Regions from separate parts of the Agromyces sp. NPDC058104 genome, predicted to be linked through region 2. Evidence: predicted binding sites of a transcription regulator. Region 2 holds the regulator's gene; the other holds the start of a gene.
What was found. Region 2 encodes HrcA, which represses chaperone genes, less so after heat shock. Its sites were predicted from a motif close to TTNGCACTCGNNNNNNNCGAGTGCNAA; they were not measured.
Positions count from the first base shown of each region.

Region 1 (5,356 bases), on a different contig from region 2:
GCCCGACGCGGCCGCGAGGGCCGCGCCGAGCCGCTCGCGGGCGGCACCGCGAAGGGCGATCGTGCGCCAGGGGCGGAGCGCCGCGTGATCGGCGACCCGCTCGGCGACGCCGAGGAGCTCGAGCAGCTCGGCGTCGCTCGGCGAGCCGTCCGTCACCTTGGGCGCCGAACGCCGGGCGAGCGCCGCCTCGCGAACCGAACCCACCTCAGGACTCGGGCGTGAAGCCGAGGGCGAGCGAGTTCATGCAGTACCGGTCGCCCGTGGGCGTGCCGAAGCCGTCGGGGAAGACGTGGCCGAGGTGCGAACCGCAGTTCGCGCAGCGGACCTCGGTGCGCACCATGCCGAGCGTGCGGTCCTCGATGAGCTCGACCGCCTCGGGCCGTACCGACTCGTAGAAGCTCGGCCATCCGCAGCCCGAGTCGAACTTCGTGCCGCTCTTGAACAGCTCGGCCTTGCACGCCGCGCAGTTGTAGACGCCGGCGCGCTCCTCGTCGAGCAGCTCGCCCGTCCAGGGGCGCTCGGTCGCGGCCTCGCGGAGCACCGAGTACTGCTCGTCGCCCAGCTCGGCTCGCCACTCGGCATCGCTCTTGTTCACGGGGTAGGACATGGGGTGCTCCTCTCGGGGGTCGACGGGTTCAATCGTCGCAGCTCGGCCGCGGGCATTCGTGCGGCCGCACCGGGTGCAACGCCGCGCGGCGGCCGTCTGTTCCGGCCGACGGTACACGCCGGGACCACTCGGCGCACTCTCGGCGGGCGTTCCCTAGGATGTGCTGCAAGGCGGTGCGTCGACCGCCCGACGGGAGGAACGGATGAGCGCAGAGCGTCTGCCGGACCGGCCCGACTCCGTCGGCCTCGACGACCGCCAGCGTCGCGTGCTCGCCTTCGAGGCCCGTGCCTGGCAGCAGCCGGCCCGCAAGGCCGAAGCGATCCGCGACGAGTTCGGCATCTCAGCCGCCCGCTACTATCGGATTCTCGGCGAGCTCATCGATTCGCCGGCGGCGCTCCGCCACGATCCGATGCTCGTCAAGCGACTGCAGCGGATGCGATCGGCGCGCCGGGCGGCGCGCTCCAGCCGTTCGATTCCCCTCGGCCGACCGCTCGACTGAGCCCGGCCCCGACCCGATCTGGATCCCATGGCGCAGAAGTTCCCTCGCGATCGCTTCGACACGATCCCGCACGGCATCGACCGCGTCGGCGCCCACCGTGCGCCCGCCCGGCGCGGTGCGCGATGGATCCGGTTCGGCTGGGCCGCGCTCGCGACCGTCGTGCTCGCCGGCGTCGGCATCGCGGGGGTCATGGTCTTCAACGACCGGCTGAACGCCGCGAGCGGACCGGATCCGGCCGCGACGCCGACGCCGACGGCGACCGCCGAGCCCACGATCTCGCCCGAGGTGAAGGTGACGGTGCTCAACGGCACCGGCACGGCCGGGCTCGCGGCGAAGGCCGCCGAGACGCTCACGGCGGGCGGGGTCCCGGTGGATGCGACGGCCAACGCGAGCGAGAACGACCTCACCGAGACGGTCGTCTACTTCGCCACGCCCGACCTCGAGGGTGCCGCGCGCGGCGTCGCGACGCTGCTGCCCGAGGCCGACGTGCGTCTCTCCGAGACCTTCGCGGCGACAGGCACCCCGCTCGTGCTGGTGCTCGGTTCGGACTATGCGGAGGCCACGGCCGGCTGAGCCGGCCGAATCGTTGCCATTCTGCGACCATTCGTGACGTGCACCCCCTTGCGTCCGAGCGGCGCGATGTGACTATCTGGAGTTGGTCGCCCGGGCCCGCGTGCACGTCCGGTACCTCAGGTGCCTCGTTCGCCCGCGTCGAGGGCGACCCGGTACAGGCGACAGGCACGTGCTGATCCACACACCGCAACATGGGAGCAACGCATGGCGAACGGAACCGTCAAGTGGTTCAACGCTGAAAAGGGATACGGGTTCATCACTGTCGACGGCGACGGGCAGGACGTCTTCGTCCACTACTCCGCCATCGACATGGCCGGGTACAAGGTGCTCGAAGAGGGCCAGCAGGTCGTGTTCGAGGTCGGCACGGGATCGAAGGGTCCGCAGGCCGAAGCCGTTCGTCCCGCCTGAGCGCACGCGTATTCCGAACGCGCCGTCGTCCCTCCGACGGCGCGTTCGGCGTGTCGGCGCAGTTCGCGGTCGGTCGATTCCCGAGCGTCACTAGCATGTGGCTATGGTCACGGGGGGCCGACGGGCCTTGCGACGGCGGGGGATGCGCCTCGTCGCCGTCGCGGTGGCGGCGCTGCTCCTCGCCGGCTGCCAGCCAGGCCCTCCCGAGCCGGTCCCGACGCCCGGGCCGACGGCCGAGCCGCGTCCGGTCGGCAGCTCGCAGCCGCTCGCCGTGGCGTTCTCCCCGCTGCGGGGCACGCCGACCGACCCGGCGGCGCCGAGGCATCCCTCGCTCGCCGCCAAGATCGACAACCACGAGGACGCGCGCCCGCAGATCGCGCTGAATCGCACGGACCTCGTCTTCGAGGAGCTCGTGGAGGGCGGGCTCACCCGCTACCTCGCGGTCTGGCACTCCGACCTCCCGCCGACGATCGGGCCGGTGCGCTCCATCCGGCCCATGGATCCCGACATCGCCTCGCCGCTCGGCGGCGTGATCGCCTACTCGGGCGGGCAGGACCAGTTCGTCGCGATGATGATGGCGACGCCGCTCGTCAACGTCGTCTTCGACCTCGACGAGACCGGCCTGTACTCGCGCGCCGACGAGCGTCCCGGTCCGCACGACGTGATCCTCGACGCCGCCGAGACCATGGCGCGCAACGCTGCGCTCGCGCCCCCGCCCGTGCAGTTCGACTACGGCACCGCCGATCCGCTCGCCGCCCCCGAGCTCGCCGCCGCGCCGACCTCCCGTATCGCGCTGGTCTTCTCGGAGGCGCGCGCACCGACGTGGGACTGGGACGCGGGCTCCTCGTCGTGGCTGCGCTCGCAGGAGGGGGTCGCGGACGTCGAGGAGGGCGGAGCGCGGGTGCGGGCGACGAACGTCGTGACGCTCGAGGTCGGCATCGACTGGCGCTACGGCGAGGTGCCGAAGACCGTGCTCATCGGCTCGGGCGAGGCCTGGGTGTCGGTCGCCGGGCGCACGGCGCACGGCACGTGGACGAAGGACGCCGCGGCCGCGCCCATCACCCTCGCGGCCGATGACGGCTCGCCGCTGCGGCTGGCGCCGGGCAACACCTGGATCGAGCTCGTGCCCGCGGGCGGCAGCGCCTCGTTCACCCCCTGACGACGGCCGCGCTGTTCGCGCTGGGCGTGCGCCGAGGGCGCCGGGCTCGCTTGCACTCGTGGCGGTCGAGTGCCAGAATCGTCTTAGCACTCACGTGATTTGAGTGCTAATCACGAATCTTTGAAGACGTCCGAGAAGGGGCGAGAAACACACATGGCAAAGATCATTGCTTTCGATGAGGAGGCCCGCCGCGGCCTCGAGCGTGGCCTGAACACGCTCGCCGACGCCGTCAAGGTGACCCTCGGCCCGCGCGGTCGCAACGTCGTGCTCGAGAAGAAGTGGGGCGCCCCCACGATCACGAACGACGGCGTCTCGATCGCCAAGGAGATCGAGCTCGACGACCCGTACGAGAAGATCGGCGCCGAGCTCGTCAAGGAGGTCGCCAAGAAGACCGACGACGTCGCCGGCGACGGCACCACGACCTCGGTCGTCCTCGCCCAGGCGCTCGTCCGCGAGGGCCTCCGCAACGTCGCCGCAGGCGCCGACCCCATCTCGCTCAAGCGCGGCATCGAGAAGGCCGTGCAGGCCGTCGAGGCCGAGCTCCTCGCGAACGCGAAGGACGTCGAGACGAAGGAAGAGATCGCCGCCACGGCGTCGATCTCGGCCGCCGACGAGCAGATCGGCGCGCTCATCGCCGAGGCGATCGACAAGGTCGGCAAGGAGGGCGTCGTCACCGTCGAGGAGTCGAACACCTTCGGCACCGAGCTCGAGCTGACCGAGGGCATGCGCTTCGACAAGGGCTACCTGTCGGCGTACTTCGTCACCGACCCCGAGCGCCAGGAGGCGGTCTTCGAAGACCCCTACATCCTGATCGTCAACAGCAAGGTCTCGAACATCAAGGACCTGCTGCCGATCGTCGACAAGGTGATCCAGACCGGCAAGCAGCTGCTCATCATCGCCGAGGACGTCGACGGCGAGGCGCTCGCGACCCTGATCGTCAACAAGATCCGCGGCATCTTCAAGTCGGTCGCCGTCAAGGCCCCCGGCTTCGGCGACCGTCGCAAGGCGCAGCTCCAGGACATCGCGATCCTCACCGGCGGCCAGGTCATCTCCGAGGAGGTCGGCCTCAAGCTCGAGAACGTCACCCTCGACCTGCTCGGCCAGGCCCGCAAGGTCATCATCACCAAGGACGAGACGACCATCGTCGAGGGTGCCGGTGACGAGGAGGCCATCGCCGGCCGCGTCGCGCAGATCCGCAAGGAGATCGACAACACCGACTCCGACTACGACCGCGAGAAGCTCCAGGAGCGCCTCGCCAAGCTCGCCGGCGGCGTCGCCGTCATCAAGGCGGGCGCGGCGACCGAGGTCGAGCTCAAGGAGCGCAAGCACCGCATCGAGGACGCCGTCCGCAACGCGAAGGCCGCCGTCGAGGAGGGCATCGTCGCCGGTGGTGGCGTCGCGCTCATCCAGGCCGGCAAGACCGCCTTCGAGAAGCTCGAGGTCTCGGGCGACGAGGCGACCGGTGCGAACATCGTCCGCGTCGCGATCGACGCGCCGCTGAAGCAGATCGCCCTCAACGCCGGCCTCGAGCCGGGCGTCGTGGTCGACCGCGTGCGCAACCTCCCGGTCGGCCAGGGCCTCAACGCCGCGACCGGCGAGTACGTCGACATGCTCGCTGCCGGCATCAACGACCCGGTGAAGGTCACCCGCTCGGCGCTGCTCAACGCGGCCTCGATCGCCGGCCTCTTCCTCACCACCGAGGCCGTCGTCGCCGACAAGCCCGAGAAGAACCCGGTCCCGGCCGGCGACCCCACGGGCGGCATGGACTTCTAAGCAGTCCGCGACACACGAATCGCGCGAAGGGCGCCTCCTCCGGGGGGCGCCCTTCGTCGGTTTCGGGGACGCCCCGTGCACGATGCCGAACCAGCGCCGAGCCGTTGTCGAAACGTTGCCCTGGCACACCCCGTCCTGACGATACGCTGACCGAATGTCGAGTCCCGAACCTCGACGATGGCTCGCCCTCGTCATCGCCGCGTCCACCGTCGCGCTCCTCGCCGCATGCGTCGCCGAGACGCCGTCGCCCACAAGCGTCCCGACGCCGAGCCCGAGTCCGAGCGTCTCTGCCGGGCCCGTACCGGTCGACGCCCCGACGCCCCGCTTCGCTGCCGGG
Region 1 is NZ_JBHVTD010000001.1:428,326-433,681, reverse strand. Features, by position in the region: gene ACFVTH_RS02085 (nitroreductase family protein) at 1-204, opposite strand, end outside; gene msrB (peptide-methionine (R)-S-oxide reductase MsrB) at 206-607, opposite strand; gene ACFVTH_RS02075 (DUF3263 domain-containing protein) at 810-1,106, shown strand; gene ACFVTH_RS02070 (LytR C-terminal domain-containing protein) at 1,134-1,679, shown strand; gene ACFVTH_RS02065 (cold-shock protein) at 1,884-2,087, shown strand; gene ACFVTH_RS02060 (DUF3048 domain-containing protein) at 2,191-3,246, shown strand; gene groL (chaperonin GroEL) at 3,400-5,019, shown strand; gene ACFVTH_RS02050 (hypothetical protein) at 5,174-5,356, shown strand, end outside.
Region 1: the regulator HrcA is predicted to act here: its motif matches at 3,330-3,356, upstream of groL (chaperonin GroEL).

Region 2 (5,356 bases):
GGTGCCGATCCAGGCCGCGATCGGCGCTCGCATCATCGCCCGCGAGTCGATCCGAGCGATGCGCAAGGACGTCCTGGCGAAGTGCTACGGCGGTGACATCAGCCGGAAGCGCAAGCTCCTCGAGAAGCAGAAGGAGGGCAAGAAGCGCATGAAGATGGTGGGCCGCGTGGAGGTTCCGCAGGAGGCGTTCATCGCCGCGCTGAGCGGCGACGTCGAGAAGAAGGACGCGAAGAAGTAGACCCCCGATGACCCGTAGAAGCACCTTCACCGACCAGTCCGTCACCTATGGCGCGATCGGCGCGACCCTCGACCCCGACTTCCTCCGCTATCCGCCGTCGGGCCTCCGCCCCGCCGAGGACTCGGTGCGGCTCGGCTCGGGTCGCGAGCGGTTCGAACGCTCGGCCGAGGCGCTGATGACCTGGGGTGTGCAGCGCGGCTCGGGCTTCACGGTCGCCGACGTCTCCGCGGGAACGGGCGCGCAGTACCCGGGCATCGTGTTCGACCACGACGGGTCGCCGCTCTCCGAGCAGCCCGCGCCCCGCACGGAGGACCGCTTCGGCGCCGACGGCACCGCCTACATCGCCGCCGGCATGACCGCGACCCTCGTGCGCCGACGTCGCTTCGGCGCGACGAAGACCCCCGTGCTCGTCGTGTACGTCATCGACGAGCCGAACCGCATCGGATTCGCGTACGGCACGACGTCGAACGGTGCCGAGACGGGCGAGGAGTCGTTCATCCTCGAGCATCGCGACGACGACACCGTCTGGCTCACGATCCGGTCGATCTTCGCCACCGCGGGTGGACTGAGTACCGTGCTCGCGCCGGCTCGCCGCCGTCGCCGCCGCGAGCTCACCCGCGACGAGCTCCGGGCGCTCCACCCCGCGAGCGGCGCGTAGCCGTGGGCGCCGCGCTGCCGCTCGGCGACCCCGCACCGGCCGACGGCCTGCTGCCGTCGTCGGCCGCACTCGGCGCCGACGACCGTGCGTTCGGCGTCTACGTGCACGTGCCGTTCTGCCGGGTGCGGTGCGGCTACTGCGACTTCAACACCTACACCTCCGACGAACTGCGGGGGGCGCGGCAGAGCGACTACGCGGGCCAGGCGATCGGCGAGATCCGGATGTCGCGGGGGGTGCTCGAGGCATCCGGCCAGCCCGCTCGACCGGCGCAGACCGTCTTCTTCGGCGGCGGGACGCCGACCCTGCTGCCCGCAGGCGACCTCGTCGCGATGCTCGGCGCGGTTCGCGACGAGTTCGGCCTCGTGCCGGGCGCCGAGGTCACGACCGAGGCGAACCCCGACTCGGTCGGCCCCGACGATCTCGCGCGGCTGGCCGACGGCGGCTTCACCCGTGTCTCGTTCGGCATGCAGTCGGCGGTGCCCCACGTGCTCGCCGCGCTCGACCGCACCCATGATCCCGAGCGCGTGCCGCTCGTCGTCGGCTGGGCGCGCGACGCGGGCCTCGACGTCAGCCTCGACCTCATCTACGGAACGCCGGGGGAGTCGCTCGACGATTGGCGCCGCAGCGTCGAGCACGCGGTCGCGCAGCGCCCCGACCACCTGAGCGCCTACGCCCTCATCGTCGAGGACGGCACGAAGCTCGCCAGGCAGATCCGCCGCGGCGAGCTCGCCGAGCCCTCCGACGACCTCGAGGCCGACATGTACGAGCTCGTCGACGAGCAGCTCGAGGCGGCCGGGTACGAGTGGTACGAGGTCAGCAACTGGGCGTCGAGCCCCGCGCAGCGCTCGCGCCACAACCTCGGCTACTGGCGGGGCGACGACTGGTGGGGCGTGGGTCCCGGCGCGCACAGCCACGTCGGCGGCGTGCGCTGGTGGAACGCGAAGCATCCCTCCGCGTACGCCGACCGCATCGCGGCGGGCGTCTCGCCGGCCGTCGGCCGCGAGGTGCTCGACGGGCCGACCCGTGAGACCGAGCGCGTGCTGCTCTCCACCCGCATCCGCGAGGGACTCGAGATCTCGAGCCTGCACGCGGGCGGGCGGCACGCCGTCGCCGCGCTCATCGCCGACGGCCTCGTCGACGCGAAAGCCGCCCTCTCGGGTGTGCTGACGCTCACCAGGAGAGGGCGGCTCTTGGCCGACGCGGTGGTCCGGCAGCTGCTCGAGGGCTAGCTGACGAACTTGATCGCGAGCGGGTAGGTGTATGCCTCGCCCTGGTTGGCCTTCACGGCGGCGATGATGCTGAACACGATCGTGACGACACCGACGGCGATCAGCACGAAGATGCCGATCAGGACGAAGGTCAGGATGATGCCGACCACGTAGGCGATCGCCATCGTGATCTGGAAGTTCAGCGCGGTCGCGGTGTGCGCGCGCACGAAGGGCCCCTTGTCCTTCAGGATGAGGTAGCCGATGAGGGCGGGCACGAAGCTGAAGAAGATGCCGCCGATGTGGATGAGCGTCGCCCAGAGCTTCTCATCTGACGGGCTCAGCTGCTGGCTCTGGCCGTAGGGGTTCGCCGGCGGGGGAGGCGGGGTGGCGTCGGACATGGGGTTTCTCCTTGCTCGGGTCGCCCGAAGGCGAGACTTCGTCAACCGTCATGCTGGCACAGCAGAGCGCGCCGCGGGAAGAGCCCCGGCGGCGCGCTCGAAAGGTGGCTGCTACTTGATGAGCCGGATGGCGAAGGGGTAGCGGTAGTGGTTGCCGTCCTTCGCCTTGAGGAAGCCCTGGATCGAGAAGACGATGACGACGACCCAGAGGGCGAGCGGCAGGATCCACCCGATCAGCGCCCAGAAGCCGAAGGTGACGGCGGAGAGCACGGAGTTCACGATCAGGATGGCGACGTACGCGATCGCTGCGGTGATCTGGAAGTTCAGCGCCTCCTTCGCCTCGACGTTCGTGAACTGGCCGCGGTCCTTGAAGACGAGCCAGATGATCAGCGAGGGCAGGAACCCGAGGATGCCGCCGAGGTGGGCGAAGGAGGCCCACTGCAGGTCCTGCTCGCGCGTGAGCGGGCCGGCTGCGGCGGGCTGGGGCTGGCCGGCGGGGTCGGGCTGCGGGGGGTTGGGCTCGGTCATTGCACGCCTTTCGGGCTTCGGGTGTACTCGGGTGCGGGAGGGGGTCGCGGCCCCGGGGACTCGCGGGACATCCATACGGTAGCGCTGCGAACCGCCGCGGGCAACGGCGTCGTCGCCGGATGTCGCGATATGATTAGCAGTCAGACAGATCGAGTGCTAAGTCGTCGGAGGGAGCGGGGCATGGCCTCAGAACGCAGTCTCGCGGTCCTTCGGGCGATCGTGCAGGACTACGTCGCGTCGCGCGAGCCCGTCGGCTCGAAGACCATCGTCGAGCGTCACGCGTTCGGCGTCTCCGCGGCCACGATCCGCAACGACATGGCCCTCCTCGAAGAGGAGGAGCTGATCGCCGCGCCGCACACCTCCTCCGGTCGCATCCCGACCGACAAGGGGTACCGCGTCTTCGTCGACCAGCTCACCGAGGTGCGCCCGCTGAGCTCGGCGCAGCGGCAGGCCATCGAGACATTCCTCGGCGAGTCGAGCGACCTCGACGAGCTCCTCGCCCGCACCGTGCGCCTCATCTCGCAGCTCACGAAGCAGCTCGCGGTCGTGCAGTACCCGAGCTTCGCGAGTGCGCGAGTCCGCCACGTCGAGCTCGTCTCGCTCTCGCCGAACCGGGTGCTCTGCATCCTCATCGCCGACTCGGGCCAGGTCGAGCAGCGGCTCGCCGAGCTCGAGCAGCCCGTCGAGGAGTCGACGCTCGCCGAGCTGCGGCTGCGCTTGAACGAGCTGGTCGCGGGCACCACCATGGCGGATGCGACGGCGCTCCTCTCCGGCGAGATCGACGCCGTCGACCCGCGCCACGCAGCGGTGCTGCACACCCTCGCGGCGACCCTCGCCGAACAGGCGCGAGTGCAGCGCAGCGACCGGCTCGTCGTGGCCGGGGCCGCCAACCTCGTGCGCACCGAGCAGGACTTCGCGGGCTCGATCCTCGGCGTGATCGAGGCGATCGAGGAGCAGGTGGTGCTCCTCAAGCTCTTCGGCGAGATGTCGGGCGACGAGCACGCCGTCGCGGTGCGCATCGGTCGCGAGAACGCCTCGTTCGGGCTCGGCGAGACCTCGATCGTCTCGAGCGCCTTCGAGATCCCGGGCCGCGACATCTCGCGACTCGGCGTCGTCGGCCCCACCCGCATGGACTACTCCAACAGCATGGCCGCCGTCCGCGCGGTCGCCCGCTACCTCTCCCGCACGCTCGGCGAGAGCTGACCTTCCGCCCGTCGCAAGACCGGCATCCGCAATCGAAAGGACAAGCCCTCCGTGGCCGACCACTACGAGGTCCTCGGCGTCTCGCGCGAAGCGACGCCCGACGAGATCAAGAAGGCGTACCGCCGACTGGCTCGCGAACTCCACCCCGACGTGAACCCCGGTGCCGAGGCGTCCGAGCGGTTCAAGGAGGTGACGCACGCGTACGACGTGCTCTCCGACCCGAAGCAGCGCCAGCAGTACGACCTCGGCGACCAGGGCGGCTTCGGCGGCCAGGGCTTCGGCGGCTTCGGCGACATCTTCGAGACCTTCTTCGGCGCGGGCCAGCAGAGCCGGGGGCCGCGGTCGCGGCGCGAGCGCGGCCAGGACGCCCTCATCCGCGTCGAGGTCGGCCTCGACGAGGTGATCTTCGGCACGCATCGCGACATCGAGGTCGACACGGCCGTGCGCTGCGAGACCTGCCAGGGCTCGTGCTGCCAGCCGGGCACCTCGCCCGTCACGTGCGACATCTGCCGCGGCACGGGTCAGATCCAGCGCCAGGTGCGTTCGCTCCTCGGCAACGTGATGACCTCGAGCCCGTGCGGCACCTGCCGCGGCTACGGCACCATCATCGCGACGCCGTGCGTCACCTGCCAGGGCCAGGGTCGCGTGCGCGCCCGTCGCACCGTCCCCGTCGACATCCCCGCGGGCGTCGACACGGGCGTGCGCCTGCAGATGCCGGGCTCGGGCGAGGCCGGCCCCGCCGGCGGTCCCAACGGCGACCTCTACCTCGAGATCAAGGTCAAGAACCACGACGTGTTCAGCCGCAACGGCGACGACCTGCTCGCGACCCTCGAGGTCGCCATGACCGATGCGATCCTCGGCACGAATGCCACGATCCACGCGCTCGACGGCGACGTCGAGGTCGAGCTGAAGGCCGGCGTCCAGAGCGGCGAGGTCGTCACCGTGCGCGACCGCGGCGTGTCGCGCCTCCGCGGCAACGGTCGCGGCGACCTGAAGATCGGGGTCCAGGTCGTGACGCCGACGAAGCTCTCGTCGAAGGAGCGCGACCTCATCTCGCAGTTCGCCGCATCAAAGAAGTCGCCCTCGCCCGAGCTCACCCACTTCCAGCAGGGGCTCTTCGCCC
Region 2 is NZ_JBHVTD010000003.1:118,082-123,437, forward strand. Features, by position in the region: gene lepA (translation elongation factor 4) at 1-238, shown strand, start outside; gene ACFVTH_RS14320 (DUF1990 family protein) at 246-896, shown strand; gene hemW (radical SAM family heme chaperone HemW) at 899-2,125, shown strand; gene ACFVTH_RS14330 (DUF4870 domain-containing protein) at 2,122-2,502, opposite strand; gene ACFVTH_RS14335 (DUF4870 domain-containing protein) at 2,614-3,030, opposite strand; gene hrcA (heat-inducible transcriptional repressor HrcA) at 3,211-4,233, shown strand; gene dnaJ (molecular chaperone DnaJ) at 4,285-5,356, shown strand, end outside.